Thalassospira sp. TSL5-1: one gene and its partner. The main gene of each other region encodes a partner of the protein of the gene in region 2 in a complex. Links are inferred from orthologs where the notes say so. Each region holds a gene or a part of one and is shown on either strand. Other genes may lie near its edges.

Region 1 (16,001 bases), on a different replicon or contig from region 2:
TCCAGCCACAAGGACAGCAAAACCTCTTCAATCTTGCGGCCATAGCTGCGTTCGGGCGACAAAAAAAGGTTCTTGGCAAGCTGCTGGGTAATGGTACTGCCACCCTGGGCAATGCGCCCGCGCCAAATATTTTGCACAAAAGCGCGGGCAATGCCGATCACATCAATGCCAAAATGCTGGTAAAACCGGCGGTCTTCAATCGAGACAAAGGCCTGCCCGACATAATCGGGCAAATCGCCCACTTCCACCGGGCGGCCATAACGGTCGCCATAGTTGGCCAGATTAACCCCGTCGATGCTCATGATGCGCACCAGCGGTTTGCGCTGGGTGGCGACGTTAAAATCAATCTTGCTGGTCAAATCATAGCCGTAATAGGCGACAAGCCCGCCGCACAACACCGCCGACCAGATCGCCAGAACCACCATGACACGGGCAAGCATCATCGGGCGCGGCACAAAAGCCCGCAAAAAACCACCAAAGGATTTTTTCTGCCCGGCACGCCTGCGTCCACGCCCGCGCGGTGATGAACCTCCACCGGTTTTACGCGGTGCCCGTCGGCGGGGCGGCGTGGAAGTGTTACGGGTTGGTCGCTTCGCCACAATCGTCCTCAAAACCTGAATTCATCGCCAACAGGCATAAAAGCCCGTCACGACAGGCCCCCCAAAGAAACACATGCACATGCAATATCCCGGCAGGGCACATCATCGCCAACTGGCCCGGCTTACAGCAAAACCAGACAGGCTGTTTCGCACCGCGCCAAGGATGGCAGCATCAAAAATTTACATACTGATCCAAGGCCGATACCAAAACCGGATGGCCTTCATCGCATAATCACTGTTTGATGTCTTGAAGATATTCACTGTCCGGACAGGCGAGCCCCATCAACCAGAAGCCCGAGCCATCCACAGCCCCCCTTACCCCAAAACACGAAAGAGTTTAACACACGCATCGACAGGATGATCTAAAATTTGAACAATTAGAGTGTTCCCCGCTGCCAGCGCAACAGGGCAGGATGACGAAGGGCAAAAACAGCACGTCAATCCGTTTGATGGTGCTACGGGTTAATTTTGCAGCGGCGGATTGGGATCAACCCAGTGGCGTTTCCACATATCGGTCACACCATCCTGTTCGATCAGGCGCTGGCTGGTTCCGCGCGCCACCGACCGAATCGAAAAGCCCTGCGAGGCATCCAGCATGAATAACCGCCACAGTGATGCCACCTCGACATCCGGGCGAATGGCCTGGGCCGGGCTCCGATCATCATTGCCCACCCACACAACCGTATAAAGATCGGCGGTAAAGCCGGCAAACCACGCATCACTTCCCCGCCCGGCACGCGCCCCGAACCCCACAAAAGGCCGATCCAGGCGTACCTGGGGGTCTGTTACACCGGCAAGCATACTGTTCACCGCCAGCATTGCTTCATCGGTCAACATCTTGTCATGTCCACGCGCAACCCGCTGATATAACAACGGTTGCCCCTCTGCAGTCGATCGGATCTCGTTGATCAGGGTAATATCAGGCGAAATCCCCCCATTGAGCGACAGCGTATGCAGGCGGGCAATATCTGGCAGCGTCACCGGGTCAAGTCCAACCACGGAGCGAATATCCCTGGAAAGCGGGCTTCTAATGCCGACTTTGCGGGCAAAGTCGCGCATATTCTCCAGGCCAAATTTATGTGTCAGTTCCACCGGCACGGTATTAACATCACGGGCAAAGGCATCCCGCAGGGGAACCTGGCCGCGATATTGCCGGTCCGGGTTCACCGGTTTCCAGCCTTCCACTTCCTTGCGGGTATCGGGCACCCATTGGGCTGGGTCCGGGTTGTCGTTCAGGGCGTAATAATAGGGCAAAATTTTAATCATCCGCCCCGGAAAATACCGGACATTCCACGCCCGATTGCGCGAGATCGGGTCATACTGCGTGCCGCCCACCATTGCTCGCACCCGGCCATCCGGGCTGATCGCCAAAAGGGCGGCCTGATCCGCGCCGCGCGGCTGAAGGCGCACACGGCTAACCTCGTTAACCGCACTTTGCGCCATTTCCTGCAGGTCACGGTCAATACTGGTGACAACATGCAAATCCGTGCTGGTATAGCCCACACGCCGGGCCACTTCATCCATCACCAGATCAATCACGTATTGCGCTTGCCCTTCTTCACGCGGGGCGCGCGGTGCCAATTGGGGAACATCGCGCATCAGGGCGTTTATTTGCGCTGGCGTCAGGGTATCGTCGGGCTCCATTTTCTGCAAAACCATATTGGCAGCCTGGGCCGATGCCTTGGGAAACTGCAATGGATTAAGATTGGCAGGATCATTCATCGCTACAGCCAGAACAGCCGCCTGATGCAACGACATTTTATGGGCCGGAACATCATAGAGAAGGCGCGATGCCGCCGTAATACCAAAAATACCGGACCCGACATAACTGCGTTCCAGATAGGACCGCAAGATCGTATCCTTGTCAAAACGCGCTTCCAGCCACAAGGCAACCAGCATTTCCTCGGCGTTTCGGATCGTACCGGAACCCGGCATGCGAAAGAAACTGCGCGCCACCTTCATGGTTATGGTGGAACCCGGTGCCGCATCGCCAGACAGAATACGCATTACATCGCTGAAACCCGCGCCAAAATGGTGATAAAAACCAGGATCTGCTGCGGCAATAAAGACGTGCTGCAATCGTTTGGGAAAGGTTATAAGCGACACATCCTGACTATAATGCCCCTGAACATTTGTCATGATGGTGCCATCAAAATCGGCAATTTGCACACTGGGGCTGCGGTCCGCCTTGCGGCTGAAATCAAGCTGACTGCGAATCGATAAGGTCAGTAAAGTCGCCCCACCTGCCAATAGCAGCAAAATAACGGCTGTTATTGCCAGCATAATACGTCTTTTGCGGCGACGAATTTCACGTCGTTCCCGTTCTTCAATTTCCTTGACGGCCGCCTGTGCGGCCGCAACGCCGCTTTTTTTCGCCTGTTTATTTTCGTCCACGTCCCAATCTGCCCAATCCGCTTATATCGCCGGTTTATTTTGCTTTTTCGAGTAAACGCTCAATGGCTTAATAAATGGTAGCAGACCCTGACCATTACCACCATGCTCCAGGTCAAACCGGCATATTGGCGTAAATCGTGACGTTTCAGTATATTGGCTCCCTTGCGGTGGCATCACTGCCCTCTGGCTGACGCCTTCCCGAATCCCATCAATCTTTGCTGCTGGATGACACAAAGGTGATTTATCCCGGCATTCTGGCACCGGTTACATTGGTCTTTACTGATAATGTCGATTATCGCCCCGATGACCTTAAAACCTTGCGATCCCCGATACAAAGTGACCTCTCGCTGCCTTTTGATGGATGCTGAACTATCTGTTCAGCTCTCAATATCGGGCATCACATCAAACAAAAAAATGGCCCTTCACCATACATGGCAAAGGGCCATCACATTCAGCAGATCGCAGAAACCTCACAAGAGGTTTCCTTCCGCATCAAACGTCAAGATTGGCGACTTTCAGCGCGTTGCTTTGGATGAAATCACGACGGGGTTCGACAATGTCGCCCATCAGGGTCGAAAAGACCTCTTCGGCTTCATCGGCATGTTCGACTTTCACCTGCAAAAGCGAGCGAACATTCGGGTCGAGCGTGGTTTCCCAAAGCTGATCGGGGTTCATTTCACCCAGACCTTTATACCGCTGAACCGCAATGCCGCGACGGCCATATTCCATCACCGCATTGACCAGGTCGACCGGACCGTGAATTTTCCAGACCTTGTCTTTGGCACCAAATTCCGATCCTTCTTCAAAGATCTCGCGCAGTTCGCCAATCAGCCCGGCCAAAGCCCGGCTTTCGGCGGAACGCAGGATATTGGCATCAATCACATAGCGTTCTTCAACACCACGCATCATCCGCCAGACCACCAACTGATCGAGCGGCGCCTCGCCTTTCCAGCCCCGGTCAAAATCTTCGGCCAGGGTATCAAGGTGGGTCGCCAGGGTCTGGGCGGACTCAAGACGTTTTTGATCATCATCAAGTAGTGCCGGGTTAAGCGCCCCGGCCAACACGGCCTGTTCCAACACCGAAATCGGCAGTTTAAGCGACAGCGGTTCCAGCAGCCCCTTTGCCTTGCGCGCCAGTTCGACAATCCGAATAAGGTCGGCTGCGGCATATTGGGTGCCATTGGCAAGGGTTAGTACCGCATCCTCGGTGCCCTGCGCGGTCAAATACTGTTCCATCTCGCGGTCACCCTTGAGATACTGAACAGAATTGCCCCGCTTGGCCCGGTAAAGCGGCGGCTGGGCGATATAAAGATAACCGCGTTCGATCAATGCCGGCATCTGACGATAAAAGAACGTCAAGAGCAGTGTGCGAATATGCGCACCGTCGACGTCGGCGTCGGTCATGATGATGATTTTGTGATAGCGGATTTTTTCGATATTAAAATCATCCCGGCCAATGCCGGTACCAAGTGCTGTAATCAACGTGCCAATTTCCTGGCTCGACAGCATCTTGTCAAAACGCGCACGTTCCACGTTCAGGATTTTACCGCGCAATGGCAAAATCGCCTGAAAACCACGTTCACGCCCCTGCTTGGCCGACCCACCTGCGGAATCACCCTCCACGATGAACAGTTCGGCTTTGGACGCATCGCGTTCCTGGCAATCGGCAAGTTTGCCGGGAAGGGATGAAATATCAAGCGCCCCTTTACGGCGGGTCAGTTCGCGAGCCTTGCGCGCGGCTTCGCGGGCGGTGGCCGCCTCAACAACCTTGCCAACAATCTTGCGGGCATCCTGCGGGTGCTCTTCCAGCCACTGTGAAAGCTTGTCATTCACGACATTTTCCACAACCGGGCGCACTTCGGACGACACCAGCTTGTCCTTGGTCTGGGACGAGAATTTCGGGTCTGGCACCTTGACGGAAATAACGCAGGTCAGACCTTCGCGGGCATCATCACCCGACAAGGCAACCTTTTCCTTTTTGGCAATCCCGCTTTCCTGGGCGTAATTGTTGATCTGGCGGGTCAGCGCGGCACGGAAACCGGCCATATGCGTACCGCCATCGCGCTGGGGAATGTTGTTGGTAAAACACAGTGTGGTTTCGTGATAGCTGTCATTCCATTGCAGCGAAACTTCAACGGTAATGCCCTCTCTTTCACCAACAATGCTGATCGGTTCTTCGATCTGCCGGGTTTTGGAACGGTCGAGATATTCAACAAACGCCCGAATCCCGCCTTCATAATGCAATTTGATTTCGGTCGGCTCGCTGCTGCGTTCATCGCGCAGGGTCAGGAACACGCCGGAATTCAAAAATGCCAGTTCCCGCAAGCGATGCTCAAGGGTCGGCAGGTTAAATTCGGTCATGGTGAAAATTTCGGCATCGGGATAGAAGGTCACTTCCGTCCCGGTCAGCGGTTTACCATCTTCCATGATCGGCGCATCGCCCACCACTTCAAGCGGCTTAACCGCATCCCCCCCGGAAAATTCCATGTAATGTTCCTTGCCGTTGCGCCAGATGCGCAATTTCAGCAAGGTGGACAGAGCATTCACCACCGAAATACCCACACCGTGCAAACCACCGGAAACCTTGTAGGAATTCTGGTCAAACTTACCACCGGCATGCAGTTGGGTCATGATGACCTCGGCCGCCGAAACGCCTTCTTCCCTGTGGATGTCGGTCGGAATACCACGGCCATTGTCACGAATCGTTGCCGACCCATCGCCATTGAGCTGCACCAGCACCAGGTCGCAATGACCGGCCAGGGCTTCGTCAATGGCGTTATCAACCACCTCATAGATCATGTGATGCAGACCGGTTCCGTCATCGGTATCCCCGATATACATGCCCGGCCGCTTGCGCACCGCTTCCAGGCCCTTCAGGACCTTGATGGATTCGGCACCGTATTCTTCCGGGTCAATTCCGGCAGCAATCGGGGCTTCTGTTTCGTTGGTCATAGCGTCACAACCTCGGCAGTCACAGATCAAATCTCATCGGGTGTTACGCGGGCCTCTTCGACCCTTAAAAACTGCGCACGCCCGATCAGACCATTAAAAAGCGCCCGGTCCGTACCTGTCATCCAGGCCTGAACGCCAAGCGCCACGATTTCGTCAAAGAGGTCCCCCCGCCTTTCGGCATCAAGATGGGCGACCACTTCATCTAGCAACAAAAGCGGACCCGCACCCCGGGCCCGGCTTTGCAGGCGCGTATTTGCCATCACGATTGACAGCAAAAGCGCCTTTTGTTCGCCCGTCGAGCATTGTGCCGCGGGCTGGTTTTTCGCTTCATGCCACACCATCAGATCGCTTCTTTGCGGCCCGACAGCGGCACCTCCATACATCGCATCACGTTCCCGCCCGTCGCGCAGGGCAGCCCGCATGCGGTCTTCAACCTCAACAGCCGGAAATTTCTCCAGCCAGTTTTCAAGGTCCCCCGCCAGCGCCAGACGTGCTGCCGGAAACGCCCCAACCGCCATTGTCCCGGCCCGCACCAGACGTTCAAGCAAATCTGCACGGGCCACCACAACGGCAATGCCGTGGCGCACCATCGAATCCTCGATGGCATTAAGCCATTTGTCATCCGCCTTGCCGGCCTTCAACAGTTTGGCCCGGCTGCGCAGGCCATGCTCGAATGCGGCAACACGGCTGCTATGGTCCGGGTCCAGGCCGTATACCAGCCGATCCAAAAACCGCCGACGGGCCGATGGCCCATCCAAAAACAGCCGGTCCATTTGCGGTGTCAGCCAAACCGCGGCACAAACCCGGCTCAGGGCCGCCTGCCCGCGCTGGGCTTCGCCATCAATTTTAACCGCCCGGCGTTCACGTCCCTGGCGCAAGGCCAACGGGTCCAGTCCAGAACCCACCTGATATTGCCCGTCTGGCGTTTCAAGCTGGGCACTTACCGCCCAGGCCCTCAAGGCACCATCATCGGTGGGTGGCACATTGCGGCTGATTTCACCCAATTTTGCCCGCCGCAACCCGCTGCCCGGGGCCAAAAGCGACACGGCTTCCAAAAGGTTGGTTTTCCCCGCCCCGTTTGGTCCGGTCAAAACCACCGGCCCGGCGTCGATATCCAGGCGCAGCCGGGCATAGCAGCGAAAATCGCCAAGATCGAGACGGGAAACAGCAAGACGGTGTATTATCATGGGCGCACCGTCTTGCCGGTCATGATTATGGGCAAGGAAAGCCACAACAAGGAAATCGCGGGTCAGACGCGCATCGGCATCAGGACATACAATGCCGACAGGTCATCGGTATCGCGCAGAATGGTCGGCGACTGCCCGTCAGACATCAGAAGGTTAAGCGTATCGCCCTTGACCTGCTTGGCAATGTCGAGAAGATAACGGGAGTTGAAACCGATTTCGATGTCATCGGAATCGTAATTGATTTCAAGTTCTTCCGATGCCGTGCCGTGTTCCGGGCTGGAGGCCGAAAGGGTCAGGGTGTTGCCAGACATGACAACCTTAACCGCACGGGATTTTTCAATCGAAATCGCCGAAACACGGTCAACCGCATCGGCAAAAGGCTTGCATTCCAGATCCAGGCTTTTGTCATTGCCCGCCGGAATAACACGTTCGTAATCCGGGAAGGTGCCGTCAATCAGCTTGGACGTCAGAACCGCCTTGCCAAAACCAAAGCGGATTTTGGTATCCGACAGGGCAATATCCACGGCTTCGCCGGTTTCATCAATCAGCTTGCGCAATTCGCCAACGGTTTTGCGCGGCACAATCACGCCCGGCATGTTTTCCGCGCCATCAGGCAGCGGGGCTTCGATGCGGGCCAGGCGGTGTCCGTCGGTGGCAACGGCACGCAAAATCTTGGTACCTTCGGCATCGGCGGCATGGAAATAAATCCCGTTCAGGTAATAACGGGTTTCTTCGGTGGAAATGGCAAATTCGGCACGGTCAATCAAACCGCGCAGTTCGGCAGCCGCCAAACCAAAGCTGACCGGAAGGTCGCCACCAGACATCACCGGGAAATCATCAACCGGCAGAACGGCAAGATTGAATTTTGAGCGCCCCGCCGAAAGGGTCAGGCGACCCGCCCCCGGCTCAAGGGTGATTTGCACCTGGGAACCCTCGGGCAATTTGCGCACGATTTCATAAAGGGTGTGCGCAGGTGTTGTCGTTGCACCGGGTTCGGAAACTTCCGCCGTGGTGGTTTCGATAACTTCCAGGTCCATATCGGTTGCGGTCAGCGACAGGGTATTTTCTTCGGCCCGCAGCAGGATATTGGACAGAATCGGAATGGTGTTGCGCCGTTCGACCACACTTTGAACATGTGTGAGAGATTTTAACAGAGCCGCGCGTTCGATGGTCAGCTTCATGCCCGTCCTATCCGTCTGTCTGCAGTTACTTAATGAATTGATTTTTATTCATTTTTTCGACTTACCCCCACCCCTTTTGGCTGGGTTGGGCGCATTATAACATGGCAGTCCCAAAACCGAAGGATTTTTAGTGCAAAAAACCAAGCGATTGAAAGGAGTCGAGCCTTTAAAAACGCGCAGAAATCACAGGCGCGGTTTTCTGCGGCTTTCAGCACGCCAAACCACAATAAAGCCGCCCGAAAATTACCCCGCACATAGGCAAAAAACGCAATCACAACGCCGAAATCACTCAAATAAAAACGGCAATCAGCCTGATCTGGCCAATTGCCGTTTTTTAAGCGAATCACAGTCGCGCCATCCGGTCAGCTTTCCAGCATACGACGCAGCAAATCGATATCTTCGGACAAAGACGGATCCGCCTTGTGCAGTTCCTCGACCTTGCGTACCGCGTGCATCACCGTGGTATGGTCACGCCCGCCAAATTTACGGCCAATTTCCGGCAGGGAATGCGTGGTCAGCTGCTTTGACAGATACATCGCCACCTGGCGCGGACGGGCCACCGCACGGGCCCGGCGGGCAGAGTGCATGTCGGACACCTTGATATTGAAATGCTCCGCCACGCGTTTTTGAATTTCTTCAATCGTAACCCGGCGTTCGGAGGCACGCAGCACATCGTGCAAAACATCCTGCACCATCTCCAGGCCAATCTCGCGACCGACAAGCTGGGAATGGGCGATCACACGGTTAAGCGCCCCTTCAAGTTCACGAACGTTCGCCGTAATCTTGTGGGCCAGAAATTCCATCACCCGCTGCGGCAGTTCCACGCGCTGGCGTTCGGCCTTGGATTCGAGAATCCCCAAACGCAGCTCATAGGTGGTGGCGTGAATATCCGCCACCAGGCCCGACCCCAGACGGGAACGCAAACGCTCTTCAATATCTTCAAGGTCGGAGGGCGATTTATCGGCCGAAACAATGATCTGACGGCCCTGATCCACCAGCGCATTAAAGGTATGGAAAAATTCTTCCTGGGTGGAATCCTTGCCGGAAATAAACTGTACGTCATCGACCATCAGCACATCGACCGACCGGAACTGGTCCTTGAAATCCACGGTGTTTTTATCGCGCAGCGCCCGAATAAAACGATACATGAATTTTTCAGCCGACAGGTAAATCACCGTGCGGTGCGGCTGGGTGCGGCGAATATGCCAGGCAATGGCGTGCATCAGGTGGGTTTTACCCAGACCAACACCACCATACAAAAACAGCGGATTGAACGGAACGGACTCGGCCTCGGCCAGACGGCGGGCGGCGGCATAGGCAAATTCGTTCGGCTTGCCGATCACGAAATTATCAAAGGTATAACGCGGGTCCAGGGCGGCACTGATGCCATCATCGGACATGCTGCCAATCGCCCCCCGCCCGGCAGACGATGCCGACTGAAAGCCGTTTGAAACCGGGGCCGGATGACACGGCGCCTTACGGCTGCCCGGAGCATCATAATTCTCGGCGGTATAACGCGGATGCTGCTTTGCCGGTTCATTATAGGAAGGGGCACGGCTCCCCTCCGGGTTTGTCGAGACCGGCCGCGGCGCGGCAGAGGATGCGGAAGCGGAGGAAGAGGCAGAAGAATCGCTACCCGAATCCGGGGCGGCTACCACCACCTCGACAAAATGAACATTGGGATCTTCGGCATGCCAAAAGGCCTGGATGCGATCCAGATAATGCTGAGAGACCCAGTCGCGCATCGCCCGATTGGGTGCGCCAAGGCGGGCCACACCGGCCTCAACCGTGATCAGGGCAACTGGATCAAGCCAGTATCGATATGCCGTAGCGCCAAACTCGCTACGCAGTTTTTCGCGAACAATCTTCCAGGTGGTCATGACATGATCTTCGAGTGCGGCCTGCTGGCGACCGGGAGTCTTGCTCCCTGAGTTATCAGCGCCAAATGGTGCTCCCCTTAAGGCGTGCTGCACTTTCAAGACCTTTCCCCGCTATTGACTAAAATCCCGACGCCAGTTTCCAAACGCACTGCCGGACACGACAAAATACAAAGCATTGCCGCGTTGACCGAAAACTGACCAACACGCCCGTCTTGCTACTAGAAAATGGAAGCGTACTCGCGCCCTTGTTTTTCATTCTTCATTAGTCGCGATATGGAACCGCGATCGAAGTCGAAACACTGTACTGATGCGTCCCGCATCAGGCAAGGCGATCTTTAACAGAACGTTAAAAGGATTTCGCCCCCAAAACGTTCGCGGAATTGCGGGACTTTTTCACTTTCGCAACCAAAGAACGAAAGGTGAATTCCTGGAATTCCGGCAGCGAAAAGGCCGCGCAAGAAACGCGGCCTTCGACTCGCCATCCCGAAGGATAAAATTAAAGCGCTTTGACGCGAGCGGACAAACGCGAAACTTTGCGAGCGACGGTGTTTTTGTGCAGAACACCGAGCTGCGCACCACGCGCCAGTTCCGGCTCGGCAACTTTAAACGCAGCCAGAGCGGCATCCTTGTCGCCAGCTTGCAGCGCGGTTTCGACCTTCTTGACGAAGGTGCGAATGCGGCTGATACGCGCACCGTTAACTGCGGCGCGAGTTTCATTCCGGCGAATGCGCTTCTTGGCCGATTTATGATGAGCCATTGCGAACCTGTCTCTTAAAACAAAAATGTTACGTAATTCGGAGCGCGGCTTATAGCTCCCTGCCAACAAGCCGTCAACCCCCGATACCGCTATTATCCGCGTTTTTCCGCGCTTTCCGAGTCGATTGACCGAATCTCGCGGCAAACCGGCATCAGCGATGCTTGAATTCGGGTTTGCGTTTTTCGCCAAAGGCCTTCATGCCCTCGGCCCGGTCTTCCAGCGCAAAGGTCGAATGGAACTCGCGGCGTTCAAACATCAGGCCTTCGGCCAGGGTCATTTCAAAGGCCTTATTGACACTTTCCTTCACCTTCATCGCCACCGGGGCCGAGAAGGAGGCAATCTTTTCCGCCAGTTTCATCGCCTCATCCATGAGCGAGTCGGCGGGAACAACACGGGCCACAAGGCCGGAACGCTCGGCTTCTTCGGCATCCATCATGCGCCCGGTCAGGCACATTTCCATTGCCTTGGCCTTGCCAATGGCACGGGTCAAACGCTGGGTGCCGCCGGCACCGGGAATCGTGCCAATGGTGATTTCCGGCTGACCAAACTTTGCGGTATCGGCCGCAATCATGATATCGCAGCTCATGGCAAGTTCACAGCCACCGCCCAGGGCGAATCCGCTGACCGCGGCGATGGTCGGCTTGCGGCAGGCCGCCATCCGGGTCCAGCCTTTGGTGATAAAGTCGGCTTTATAAACATCCATATAATCGCGATCGATCATTTCCTTGATGTCGGCCCCGGCAGCAAAGGCCTTTTCCGACCCGGTAATGACAATGGCCCGAACCGATTCGTCATCCTCGAATTCATCCAAGGCCGCAGCCAAATCGGCAATCAGGGCATCGCAAAGGGCATTCAATGCCTTGGGACGGTTCAACGTGATCAGGCCGACATTGCCCTTAACTTCGGCCAGGATGTTTTCGTAAGTCATGGAATATCCCTTTCAAATGACGATGTTTCGACCGGTTTTGACCAATCCACCGCCTGAAACCATAATTACATACTGTTTTACCGATTTTATACCCACGAGGCAAGAAACACCCCACAAGGCCACCCGTTAAAGCAGTCCTGCAAAGCCAACTGCAAACGTAGCGAAGGTTTTGAAACAACGGTACATCCCGTGGCGCACCGCATAAAGCCAGGATCAGTCCCTAATGCTGGCAAAGCGGGCAATAAAAGGTCGAACGCCCGCCCTGCACCAGACGGCCCACGGTGCCATCACAATCCGGGGTGATACAGGGTTCACCCTCGCGGCCATAAATACGGAAGTTATGCTGGAAATAACCCAATTCGCCATTGGCCTGACGATGATCGCGCAGGGATGACCCACCGGCGCGAATGGCATCTTCCAGTACCATGCGAATCTCACGATACAGCAGGTCAATTTCGTCGCGCGTCAGGCTGTTTGACAGGCGCAACGGATCAATCCGGGATCGAAACAGGGCTTCGCAGACATATATATTGCCAAGCCCGGCCACCAGCCGCTGATCGAGCAGCGTGGTTTTAATCGGGCTTTTGCGTTTGGCAAGGGCCTCGGCCAGCATGGTGGTATTAAACTGGTTGCCCAAAGGTTCCGGGCCAATACCTGCCAGCATCGGATGATTGGGCAGCGCATCTACGTTGGTTAACGCCATCAGGCCAAACCGGCGCGGGTCGTTAAAACGCACCAAAACGCCGCTATCCATGACAAAATCCACATGGTCATGCTTGCCTGCCTCGGGCATATCGACGTCATTTTGCGGTTCAATCACCGTCATGCGGCCCGACATGCCCAAATGCACCAGCAACACCTGCCCGTCATCAAGGTAAACCAACACATATTTGGCCCGCCGGGTCAGTTGATCCACGCGCCGCCCTGTCAGCTTTGCGACAAAATCTTCGGGAAACGGGGTGCGCAGGTTGGGGCGCCGCTGTACGACCGAAGCCAGAACCCGCCCTTCCATAACCGGGGCAAGCCCCCGACAAACTGTTTCCACTTCTGGCAATTCAGGCATCACAACCTCGTCACGGCGTTGGGGATCAATAGGACCCACTATGTAATCGGCAACAGGCACAAATGCCAGATTGTTACGATGACAAATTATAAATAGCACAAAAAACAGAATGGCTTATGCTGACCCTGTTTCAAAGTTTATAGCTTTTATTGGCGGAATATACGCATGGAATTTGGTGTCGATCTTTTAATGATCATGTTTGCCGTGGCCCTGATTGCCGGGTTTGTGGATTCAATTGCCGGGGGTGGCGGCCTTATTTGCATTCCCGCCCTGTTATGGGCCGGCATCACCCCCACCCAGGCCCTGGCAACCAACAAATTGCAAAGCAGTTGTGGCAGTTTTTCCGCTGCCCTTAATTTCGCCCGGCGCGGCCTGGTCAATCCACGTGAAATGGGGCTGGCCATTATCCTGACCCTGCTGGGTTCGATATTGGGCACCACCCTGATTCAGATGCTCGATCCTGGCCTGTTGATGACGCTGCTGCCGGGTCTTTTGATTGCGATTGCCCTGTATTTCCTGTTTTCCCCGCGCGCCAGCGACATTGATGCCCAGCAAAAAATCGGCAAAACCCTATTTGCCTTTACTGCCGGTTTTGGCATTGGTTTTTATGACGGCTTTTTTGGTCCCGGTACCGGGTCTTTCTTCTCCATCGCCTTTGTCGCCCTGCTGGGCTACAACCTGACCAAAGCCACCGCGCACACCAAGGTTTTAAACTTCACCGCCAATGTCGCCTCCCTGGCAACCTTTATTGTCGGCGGCGAAGTCGTCTGGGAAATTGGCCTGGCAATGGCGGTTGGCCAGGTGATCGGGGCAACGCTGGGCTCGCATATGGTGATGAAGGTCGGTGCGCGGCTGGTTCGCCCGCTGCTGGTTTTTGTCTCCATCGCCATTTCGATCAAACTGATCATTGACCAATATGGCGACCAAATCGGCGCGTCGTTTCGCGCGGTTGGGCTGGCATTCTGCTAACGACCATCCCCCCCGTTTCAGCTTTTCGCAAGTATTCAGCCAAACAAAATGGCCCGGGCATTTAATCTGCCGCGGGCCATTTTCGTTTGCCTGCCCAACACCCCCGTCAAAGGCACAACAAGGCTGAAAGCATGCTTGCTTACGCGCCAATGGCCGCTTGCGGGTCGATTTCGGTTTTACGGTCCATCAAATAGGAAAAAACCGCCAGCATCAGGGCTGCCACTGCAATCAATGCGCCAATCCAGGGAATTTGGGCATAACCGATACCGGCATTAATCGCGAGGCCCCCCAGCCACGCGCCGCCCGCATTGCCAAGGTTAAAGGCCCCCTGATTAATGGTAGATGCCAAATTCGGCGCCCCTGTTGCTTCATTCACCACGCGAATTTGCAAGGGTGACACCAGGGCAAACATCACCACCCCCCAAATAAACAGGGATATAATGGCCGGCCACACCTGATAGATGGTTTCCGTCAGCATCATCAAAACCAGCACCAACGCCACCAGCGTGATGATAATGGCGGGCATCAACCGCCAGTCGCCCAGGCGGCCACCAATGAAATTGCCCACCGTCAGCCCCACGCCAAACAGCAGCAAAACCACCGTTACATTTTGCGGCGAAACGCCAGTGACATCGGTTAAAATCGGGGTGATATAGGTAAAAACACTAAACAGGCTGGCCGATGCCAAAACGCTGAGCGCCATTGCCAGCAAAACCTGCATTTTGCCAAGTGCGCGGGCTTCGGCCATAAAACTGGTCCGCTCTGCCTTGATGTTGCGCGGTACAAACAGATAAAGCGCAATAAAGGCCACCACCCCAATGGCAACCACCGCCCAAAAGGTAGAGCGCCAACCCAATGCCTGACCCATTGCCGTGCCAAATGGCACGCCCAAAACATTGGCCAGTGTGAGGCCAGAAAACATCAGGGCGACAGCCTGCACCCGTTTATGCGGCGGTACCAACCCAGCCGCCACGACCGAGCCAAGACCAAAAAATGCGCCATGCCCCAGCGCGGTAATCACACGCGCCACCATCAGCAGGCTGTAATTGGGCGCAATCGCGCACAGTACATTGCCCAGCAAAAACAGCGACACCAAAAACAGCAAAACCCGGCGGCGTTCCATTTTTGCCGTTGCCACCGCCAAAAAGGGCGAGCCAAAGGTCACACCTAACGCATAACCCGTCACCAACAACCCGGCACTGGGGATGCTAACCCCCAAATCAGCAGCCACATCGGGCAGCAGCCCCATAATGACAAATTCCGTCGTCCCGATTCCAAAGGACGCCATTGCCAGCGCCAGAATGGGCAAACGGGCCAAAAAAGCCTGGCGGGAATGAGCAAAGGACATGGGGCACCCGTTACGTTGGCGGCAAAAGCGGCATAAAATCAAAAAAGGCGGTGCCCTGCATCCAGCAGGCACCGCACTTCCAGAACATGATCTGAACCGATTCAAAACTGCCTGTAAACGATGCCGGGAACTATCGCTTTCTACGCATAGAATCTATGCGATTTTGGCAAATATCGCGGGCCTGCCCGAAAATTGATCATTGCCCTGCGGTTTGACTTGCATACTGCCGCTGCCCAAAACCGGTGCATTATGGCATCTGTCGCCCACACAGGGCATCAAGGGCACTGTTGAATTGATCCGCCGTCAGGCCATCGCCTAGGGCGCGATGAAAAAGCTGGTTTTGTGTTTCCGGTGCCAACCCGCCCACGGGCGGATCGGTATCGAGGTTGGTTGGAAAGGAATACCCCTCGGCACAGGCGGCAATCGCGGCGGCCTGTTCGGCTTCTGTCATCGTCCCCCTGGCCTGCATGGCACGAAGGACCGGATAAACCGCCTTGCACATGGCAATACGGTCCAGCGATTCCATTGCCCGCCCATAAGCCGACGAAACCTGCAATAAATTCGCCATCCGCTGGATATTCTGGCTGCTATTGCGGCCTGCTGCATGGAACAGGGCCGGGTTAAAAAACAGCGCATCGCCTTTTACCAGCGGCAATTGCACATGGCGCGCATGAAACAGATTGCGGAAATCCTGGCGACGCCACGCCATATAGCCTTCACGATAAAGCTGCGAAAAAGGCAGC
Region 2 (8,255 bases):
ACCACCCGCGAATTTGAACGGTTTGACGAAATTGTGCGACGCAACTGGCCGGGCAATGTCATTCTTGAATTTAACCAGGTTGACCTGTTTTCAAACCTGGAAACCTATTTGCGCCTGCGCGATGAATTCCACGAGCGCGGCTATCGCGTGCTGATCGATAATCTTACCGTGGAATCACTGTCATTTGTCGATCGCAAAAGCCTGAAGGCGGATTTTATCAAGGTCGCCTGGCGCGAAGAAATGACCGACACGGTCATTCGCAAAAAATACAGCGAAATGGATACCCTAGTGCAACAATCCGGGCGTGAGCGGGTTATTTTGTGCCGGTGTGATACCCCAACGGCCATCCGGTTCGGGCAATCGCTGGGCATTACCCTGTTTCAGGGGCGATATGTGGATAATATGGTCGCCCGTACCCGGCGTGCCAAAAACGCTAATAAATCGCCCGCAAAACCGGCGAAACCGGCAAAAACACCGCCACCGCGCAAACCGCAGGCATAAAACACGATCTTCTTTCCTGCATCAGATGCTGTTCTCGCCATCCGGTTCAGCCGGCTTGGGCGCGCATCGGTCCTGTCAGTTACTGGCAGGAAGGCGATAAATCTTCTTTGCAGGAAACGAACAAAAGCAGTACAAAAACGGGATGATTTACGCAATTTGTCCCCATTGCCGGCATAAATGGCGCCCGCAGGTTTTGGCGGCGCACGACATGCCCTGCCCGCAATGCGGACAAAAACGCACCATCAACCACGCCGAACTACCGGAGCTGCAAATTGGTCATCTCGATTGCGATGCCTTTTATGCCTCGATCGAGAAACGCGACCGGCCGGAACTGGCAAATCAGCCGGTCATCATCGGGGGTGGCAAGCGCGGGGTGGTTTCGACCTGCTGCTATATCGCCCGCAAATTTGGTGTTCGATCCGCCATGCCGGCCTTCAAGGCGCGCGAATTATGCCCGGATGGCATTTTCCTGCCACCCGATATGGCGAAATACCAGCGCGAAGGCATGCGCATTCGCGACATGATGCGCGCGGTAACACCGATTATCGAACCGCTTTCGATTGACGAAGCCTTTATGGATTTGACCGATGCCTATGAACGCACGGGCCAAAGCCCGGCCGAAAATCTGGTGGCGCTGCAGCAACAGATTTTTCGCGACGTTGGCATTACGGTATCGATTGGCCTGTCTTATAACAAGTTTCTGGCAAAAATTGCCTCGGATTTGAAAAAGCCGTTTGGATTTTCCCTGATCGGTCAGGCAGAAGCAGTTGAATTCCTGTCTGACAAGCCGGTGCGTATGATGTGGGGGGTTGGCCCGGCTATGGAGCGCAAACTGCACCAGGACGGCATTACAACCATCGGGCAGCTGCAAAAACTCGACATCCATCAATTGCAGGGGCGTTATGGCAGTATTGGCAAACGATTTTTCCACTTTTCGCGCGGGCAGGATAACCGACAGGTCGAAACATCGTCGGAACGCAAAAGCCTGTCTTCGGAAACCACCTTTAGCGACGACCTGGCTGATCTGGCATCGCTTGCGGATATTTTAACCCGCCTGGTCGAACGAGTGGCACGCGACCTGGATCGCAAACGCATTGCAGGCCATACGGTGGTGTTAAAGCTGAAGACCGGCGATTTCAAAACCCGCACCCGCAATATGCGCCTGACTTACCCGACCCTGAAACAGGATGTGATTTTGCAAAGTGCCATGACCCTGTTGCAACGCGAAATTGACGGCACCAAATTCCGCCTGCTGGGTGTCGGTGTTTCCGACCTGTTTGACGCCGATGCCGCCGACCCGGACGACCTTTTTGCGCCATCGTCACAAAATGCCGCAATCGACCGTAACGGTGAAAACAACATAGCCCCTAAAAGCAGCCAGAATGATGATGCCGCATCACCGACGGCAAACGCTAACACGGCAACGATAGATGCCGCTACCTCCGCACCTCCCACGGCACATATGGAAATGACACCTGACATGCAGGCGAATTTCCGCAATGATTTTTTACCGCGCCCCAGTCTTGAGCAAATCCGGGAAAGTTTGACCCGCCCCTATCGCAAACAGGTTAAACCACCGCGCCAGCACAAATTTCCATTCTGACCGAAAATTTGTGCACGCATACCCGCAAGACCATATCACGGCAACAGAGTCGCGAATCCGGAAGAAAGAATTTTATTCAAACCCTTGAAAAATAGTCCGAAAACAAAAAATCACCTGACCCGTATGGGAAAGGTGATTGGTACATTTCCAGTAAAGGAAATGGCGTCCCCTAGGGGATTCGAACCCCTGTTGCCGCCGTGAAAGGGCAGTGTCCTAGGCCTCTAGACGAAGGGGACGCAGCGCGTTAACGAGGCCGGTTTTTAGCGATTGGACCGGTCAAGGTCAAGCGGGTTTTTTGCCCTTGTGACGTTTTTTTTAATCCCTTCCCATTTTTAGCCGTTTTTTGCGGCTTTCCCGGCCCTGCCCCCAATCATAAATGCCAGCCCGGCAACGCCAAGGCCGATACCAAGAAAGGCAAACATCCATTGATAGCCCAATGTTGCCGCATCGGCCGGATAATGACCGATGATCATTCCCGCCAAACCCTGCAGCACGAAAAGCCCGCCAAAGGTGGCAAGGTTCACCGTTGTCAGCGCACGCCCTACGAGGTGCGGCGGCACTGCAGCACGGCTTGCGGCATAGTTAAGCGTGGCACAGCTGCCCAGAAAACCGTGTGCCATCATTAAAACGGCCGCCAGCCAGACATGACTGGCCCCAAACAGCGCCTGACAGATCAAAAGTGCGGTAGAAACAAAAACCGAAAACAGAATAAGCGGTCGCGCCCGCCCCCCCATAATCCGCGAGACATGCCCATAACAGGGCGGGCCAAAAATCATGCCAATCGTCATGCCCAGCAAAATATTGCCAACCTCAACCGGGGAAAGATGAAAAACATCCTGCAAATACGGCCCGCCCCACAGGCCCCGGACCGTCAGAATCGTCGGATAGGCAAAAAAGCCCACCGCCACCAGCAACCACATTTGCCGGTTTTTCCAAACCTCCATAATGCCCTGCAGGACTTCGCGCATGCTTTCGCCCCGACGCGGTTGCTTGCGGCGCATATGGGGCGGTTCGTCGCGCACCATGATAAAGGTCAGCACCACGGAAAGCAGGCTAAGCCCCGCCAGCCAGAAATAAACCCCGCGCCATCCCTGATATTCGATCAGGGCGGCCAGCGGTGTTGCCGAGGCCAGAACGCCCAACAGGCTAAGCGCGACAATAATACCTGATGTTGCAGCAAATTTTTCAGGCGCAACCCAGCGCGACGCACAAACCAGCGTCGCCATAAAGGCAGCGGCACAGCCCATGCCGATAATCCCCTGCCCGATCATAAGCCCGGTCACACTATGGGCGCTGGCAAAGACGATAACACCCAGCACGGTCATGATCATCATGATGCCATTGGTTTTACGCGGGCCATAACGGTCCAGCATTACACCAACGGGAATTTGCATCAGGGCAAAGGCAAAATGAAAACTGCCGGAAATAAGGCCTAGCTGTTCGGGCGTAACACCCAGTTCGCCCCGAAGCGAGTCCGCCAGCAGCGCCTGTGCAGAACGATAAAACTGGCTGAGTGAAAAGGACATCAAAAGCGGCACAAGAACCAGGACAAACGCAAGTTTGCCCTGGCCCCGTTCATCGCGCGCTGATGTCACATCTGTCTGATTTTTTTCTGTCATCCTATCGGAATAGGATGATCAGGCGCGCTCCGCAAGCCTGCCCGCAAGGTAACTGGGTGTATCACCGTTATACGTTTTCTTTTGCAGGTAGGTCAGGAACTTGTCGCGGAAGCCATCAATGACGGAATTGATCACACTATCGCGCGCGACCAGGGCTTCGGCCCAGGCCCGGATTTTCGGATAACCCGCCAGATAATCTTCGCCCAGCGCCTCTTCGACAATCAGAAGGCGGGTAAAAACGGGGGCCCAGGCGGCATCAATCAGCGAAAATGTATCACCATTAAAAAATGTGCCTTCAATCTGGCCCTCTACCGGCTTGAAACCCTTAATCAGGGCATCCCGATGGGTTTGATACTCTTCCCCGGTTTCAGCCATCATCATGCGATAGGCATTCATCAGCTGATTGCCACCCACTTCGATCCAGGCACGATTTTTTGCCTTTTCAAGCGGATCAGCAGGATGGATCGACGGCGGATTGATTTCATCGAGATATTCGTTGATCACGGCACTTTCAAAAAGGACTTCGCCCTTTTCACGCAGGACCGGCACCTTGCCCAATGGGGAAATTTCCAAAAACCAGTCCGGCTTGTTGGCAAGATCAATATAAGTCAGGTCAAATTCGACATTTTTTTCAAGAAGCGTGATAACTGATCGCTGAACAAAAGGGCACAGATCAAAGCTGATCAGTTCGGGTTTGCCGGTGGCTATCATCGGGCTTTCCTATTTGTTGCATCATCCAATAAATCCGATACTGCCATTAAAATAGAAAAAGAACGACTATTCGCCAATCACGGCAACAAATATCGCGTCGTGCAACGCCTAAACGCGCCACATGTTTACACCGTTAACAACTATTAATAACCTACAGGTGAATATAAAGCACTACGCTTTTTACGGGCCTAATTTAACAGGGAAAAGCTTGTTTTACGTGGGCCATAAAGGCTGGATGACTTTACGCCATAACGTCGCTGAATTTGGTCAAAAACGCCATTGCGACGCAATTCGTTCAGCGCCTGACGCCAAGGCAACACCACCGTTTCCGGGGTTTTCGCCGAAAATGCCAAGTAAAAGTCGTATTTTCCCAAGGGCAAAGCCGCCTTGACTTCCGATGGCGACACGCCCAGTTGGCGACTTTGGCTAGTCACCACAAGGTCCACCGTTTCCCACAGCGAAATGCGCCCACTTAACAACATTTTCAGGCCCGTATTCGGGGCATAAAGCGGCATCACATTTTTAAATCCTAGCGCACGCAAGGCCCGCTCGGATGCACTTCCCGCATTTACCCCGATAGCAGGTACATTGCGCGCATCCTCCATCGACTGGATATGGAGGGGACTGTCTGCTAATTGATAAAAAGCCGTTTCACTGTGCGTGATCGGGCCAACCCACTTAAATTCGTGCTCGCGTTCAGGTATCCTGACCATTGAAAACGCGGCAGTATAGGGATCACGGTCAAGTATCGAAAGAACCCGCTTCCAGGGCATCATCTCGAATTTTCCGTTATGACCGACCAAACGGGCCATCGCCGATACGACTTCGGCCCCAATGCCCGTAAACCCGTCTTCTGTAAGATAATTAAAAGGTGGCAGGTTCTCGGTATAAATACGAACCGATCTCGCCGCACCTATGTAACCTTCTTCACTGACATGGCCCGCCGCCTGCTGCGCAGATGCAAAAACCGGGGCACATAATAAAAAAGCAAGCGCGATGACCAAACTGACAACGCGGGTTCCAAGACCCAAGCCACTGTAAGACATCAATTAAATACCATGTCTTAAATATTGCACTGGGCTAAAAGGGAAATCTGTCTGGCGCATATCGAGTGTACTCCCAAATATGTGCTTTCAGGAAATTCAACCCGAAAAACACTATTCGCAACAAAAATACCTCGTACTCCCAAGGACTTGTTGATTGCCAGCAACGCCAAACATCATCTACTCTACTTGGCTTGCAATACTGAAAACAACAGGACCAATTTCAACGAATAAAATCACCGCGCAATTGTTCTCATCTTAAAGCATCACAAGCAGACAAAGATCAGGAAGCGTCTTTATTTTTTTTACTCAATAGTGAACGCCGGACTAAACTTTGTCCGCCGTCACTATACTATCGTTTTATTGCCACTATCGCCGACTATACCGGCCTTTAACTCGAAAAAAAGTCAACAATAGTTGAGCATGAAAAAGACTTATAACGAAAAAATTCGACATTCAACCAAAAAATTTCGCGGTGCGTTTATTTCGCGCCAAACGAGAACTTTAACCAAATCAACCCTTGCCCCTTTCACTATCCAGGACGATGGAAATGGCAAATGATAGCCGTGCCACGACGTTACCCGTCCTGAGCCCCGCCCTTGGCGAACGCATCCGGCATGTTGTCGATATGTTTGATCGAAAAAAAGACGCCGCAGAGGTCGCCGGTGTGATCCCGGAACAATTAAATCGCTGGTGCCAGGCAAAATCCGAACCGCGATTTATCGGCATTGCCCGCCTTGCCAAGGCAAAAGCCGTGCGACTTGAATGGATCGTTACGGGCGAAGGGCCGGTTTACATTCATGCCGGACAATCCCTGTCTTCCCCTCCCCATCCGCAGCAAGACGCGGCGGAAAATAGCACTTATCCGGCGCACCACGGTCCCGTGGAGCTAACGCGCCAACACACCCAAGACTTGCAAGTGGACCTGGCAGAAGACCACCTGGATACGACAGAGGTATCCGCGCAAAAAAAAAGATCGTACCAGACAAAAAAAACGCACAATTCGCGTGTTTTGGAAAACAGCTCAACCGAAATAATATTTAGCAACTACAGTTTGCTGTCCGCCATTATTACCGGCTTTCTGATGGCAGAAGGCGTTGATAACGCAGGCAGGATCACCCAGAGCATTCTGGCAACCTATCGCGATATCATACATGTGCTTGGACATGAGCCTGAACAGGATGAAACCGGCAATCTGATTGCCCAGATCGTTTCGGCCATTATCCGCCAGCATGCTGCTGCCCCCCATCGCGACCCCACGGAAACCTAGCGATTTGGCCGACACCCTACAGTGGGGCAAAACCAGGCCAGACTTCCTCGGAGCCCCCTAGCGGAGCCCCGAGAGCCCAGAGCCATTCATCACGGCAAAACACAGCCGGCATGCAACCAGCATCAAGCATCGGCGCGCTATTTCAAAGCGCGGCTGGATCAGCCACATCATCAATCATAAGCTGCACGCCTTCCCGGCCCTGCCATGTATCGCGGCGCAAATGCCCCAAAACATGCAACGGTCGCCCGCCATGACGCAGCAATCTCTGGCCCATGTCATTATCCAGGCAGCGAAAGGCAATGGCTTTCAAACGTCCCTTGCCGTTGCTACCCGTTAAAATGCACCGCACATGATCCGCACCAACCACATCGGCCTTCACAATCCGGCACTCGGTAAACACAAAACGCGGTTCGGCATTGCCTGCCCCAAACGGGCCCATGCGTTCAAGCGCATCAATCAATTCAACCGTTGCCCCCATTGCATGAAGGGCACCGTCAACCGTCATGGTCGGGCGAATATTGTTTTCGGCAATCAGGCGGGCAAAGCGGCTTTCCAGGAAATCTTCAAATTCGGCACGTTTTTCCGGCTCCAGGGTAAAGCCCGCCGCCATACCATGCCCACCCCCATTAACAAGCAACCCTGCCTGACGGGCCGCAATAATCGCCGCCCCCAGGTCGATACCCCGCACGGACCGGGCAGACCCCTTATAAACACCATCGACCTGCCCCATAACAAGGGCGGGAACGTGATAGCGGTCCTTCAGGCGGCTGGCGACGATGCCAATCACACCTGGATGCCAGTCTTCCCCCCCGACCAGCACCATCGCCCCGATGCGGTCTTTTTCCTCCACCATGCGAATGGCTTGATCAAGGACATAATCCTCAATCGTTTTACGCTCACGGTTAAATTCATCAAGCCGGACGGCAATGGCGCGCGCCCTGGCATCATCATCCCCTGACAACAGGGCCGTGCCCAGCCCGGCCTCGCCAACACGGCCACCGGCATTCACCCGCGGCCCCAACACAAAACCAAGATGATAGGCGCTGGGCAGTTCGTTCACCCCGCCAACATCGGCCAGGGCGGAAATTCCGCAATTGCTCCGCTGGCGCATGACCTTAAGGCCCTGGGTCACAAACGCGCGGTTCAACCCGCGTAACGGCACAACGTCGCAAACCGTGCCCAATGCCACCAAATCAAGCCACACGCGCAAATCAGGCGGGCGGATCGTACGTTTCTGAAAAAAGCCGCTTTCGCGCAATGTCCGGCACAGCGCCACCGCCAGCAAAAACGCCACACCAACTGCACATAAATCACCCATGCCGCTATCATCATCCAGCCGGTTGGGATTAACCACCGCAACGGCCTGTGGCAATTCCGGTTCGGCAGCGTGATGGTCCACGACAATCACGTCCAGGCCGGCATTGGCCACCTCGGCCAGCGGGGCATAGGCGGTCACACCACAGTCAACCGTCAGCACCAGCCCCGCCCCACGCCGTTTAAGGTCCAGC

Evidence for each region.
Region 1: the proteins of LF95_RS06205 (region 2) and dnaN are in contact, whole or in part, in a solved structure (PDB 1OK7), measured with the Escherichia coli proteins. The link is inferred for Thalassospira sp. TSL5-1 from one-to-one orthologs.

The regions. Positions count from the first base shown.
Region 1 is NZ_KV880641.1:155,179-171,179, forward strand. The notes cover bases 6,255-9,215. They hold dnaN (DNA polymerase III subunit beta), read right to left. Parts: upstream 8,314-9,215; coding sequence 7,195-8,313; downstream 6,255-7,194. Other genes in these bases: recF (DNA replication/repair protein RecF), read right to left, coding at 6,255-7,132; LF95_RS20685 (hypothetical protein), read right to left, coding at 8,358-8,660; dnaA (chromosomal replication initiator protein DnaA), read right to left, coding at 8,676-9,215. Also shown: LF95_RS20660 (transglycosylase domain-containing protein), read right to left, coding at 1-599; LF95_RS20665 (transglycosylase domain-containing protein), read right to left, coding at 1,062-2,993; gyrB (DNA topoisomerase (ATP-hydrolyzing) subunit B), read right to left, coding at 3,486-5,945; more of recF, read right to left, coding at 5,972-6,254; more of dnaA, read right to left, coding at 9,216-10,193; rpsT (30S ribosomal protein S20), read right to left, coding at 10,690-10,950; LF95_RS20700 (enoyl-CoA hydratase), read right to left, coding at 11,102-11,878; mutM (bifunctional DNA-formamidopyrimidine glycosylase/DNA-(apurinic or apyrimidinic site) lyase), read right to left, coding at 12,099-12,941; LF95_RS20710 (TSUP family transporter), read left to right, coding at 13,107-13,910; LF95_RS20715 (MFS transporter), read right to left, coding at 14,050-15,258; LF95_RS20725 (phytanoyl-CoA dioxygenase family protein), read right to left, coding at 15,506-16,001. UniProt on the Escherichia coli protein: Confers DNA tethering and processivity to DNA polymerases and other proteins. Acts as a clamp, forming a ring around DNA (a reaction catalyzed by the clamp-loading complex) which diffuses in an ATP-independent manner freely and bidirectionally along dsDNA.
Region 2 is NZ_KV880637.1:1,308,098-1,316,352, reverse strand. What follows is about bases 1-2,906. They hold LF95_RS06205 (DNA polymerase IV), read left to right. Parts: upstream 1-709; coding sequence 710-2,104; downstream 2,105-2,906. Other genes in these bases: LF95_RS06195 (MFS transporter), read right to left, coding at 2,437-2,906; LF95_RS06210 (EAL domain-containing protein), read left to right, coding at 1-501. In the rest of the region: more of LF95_RS06195, read right to left, coding at 2,907-3,723; LF95_RS06190 (glutathione S-transferase family protein), read right to left, coding at 3,742-4,434; LF95_RS06185 (substrate-binding periplasmic protein), read right to left, coding at 4,623-5,480; LF95_RS06180 (hypothetical protein), read left to right, coding at 6,028-6,747; single-stranded-DNA-specific exonuclease RecJ, read right to left, coding at 6,890-8,255. UniProt on the Escherichia coli protein: Poorly processive, error-prone DNA polymerase involved in translesion repair and untargeted mutagenesis. Copies undamaged DNA at stalled replication forks, which arise in vivo from mismatched or misaligned primer ends.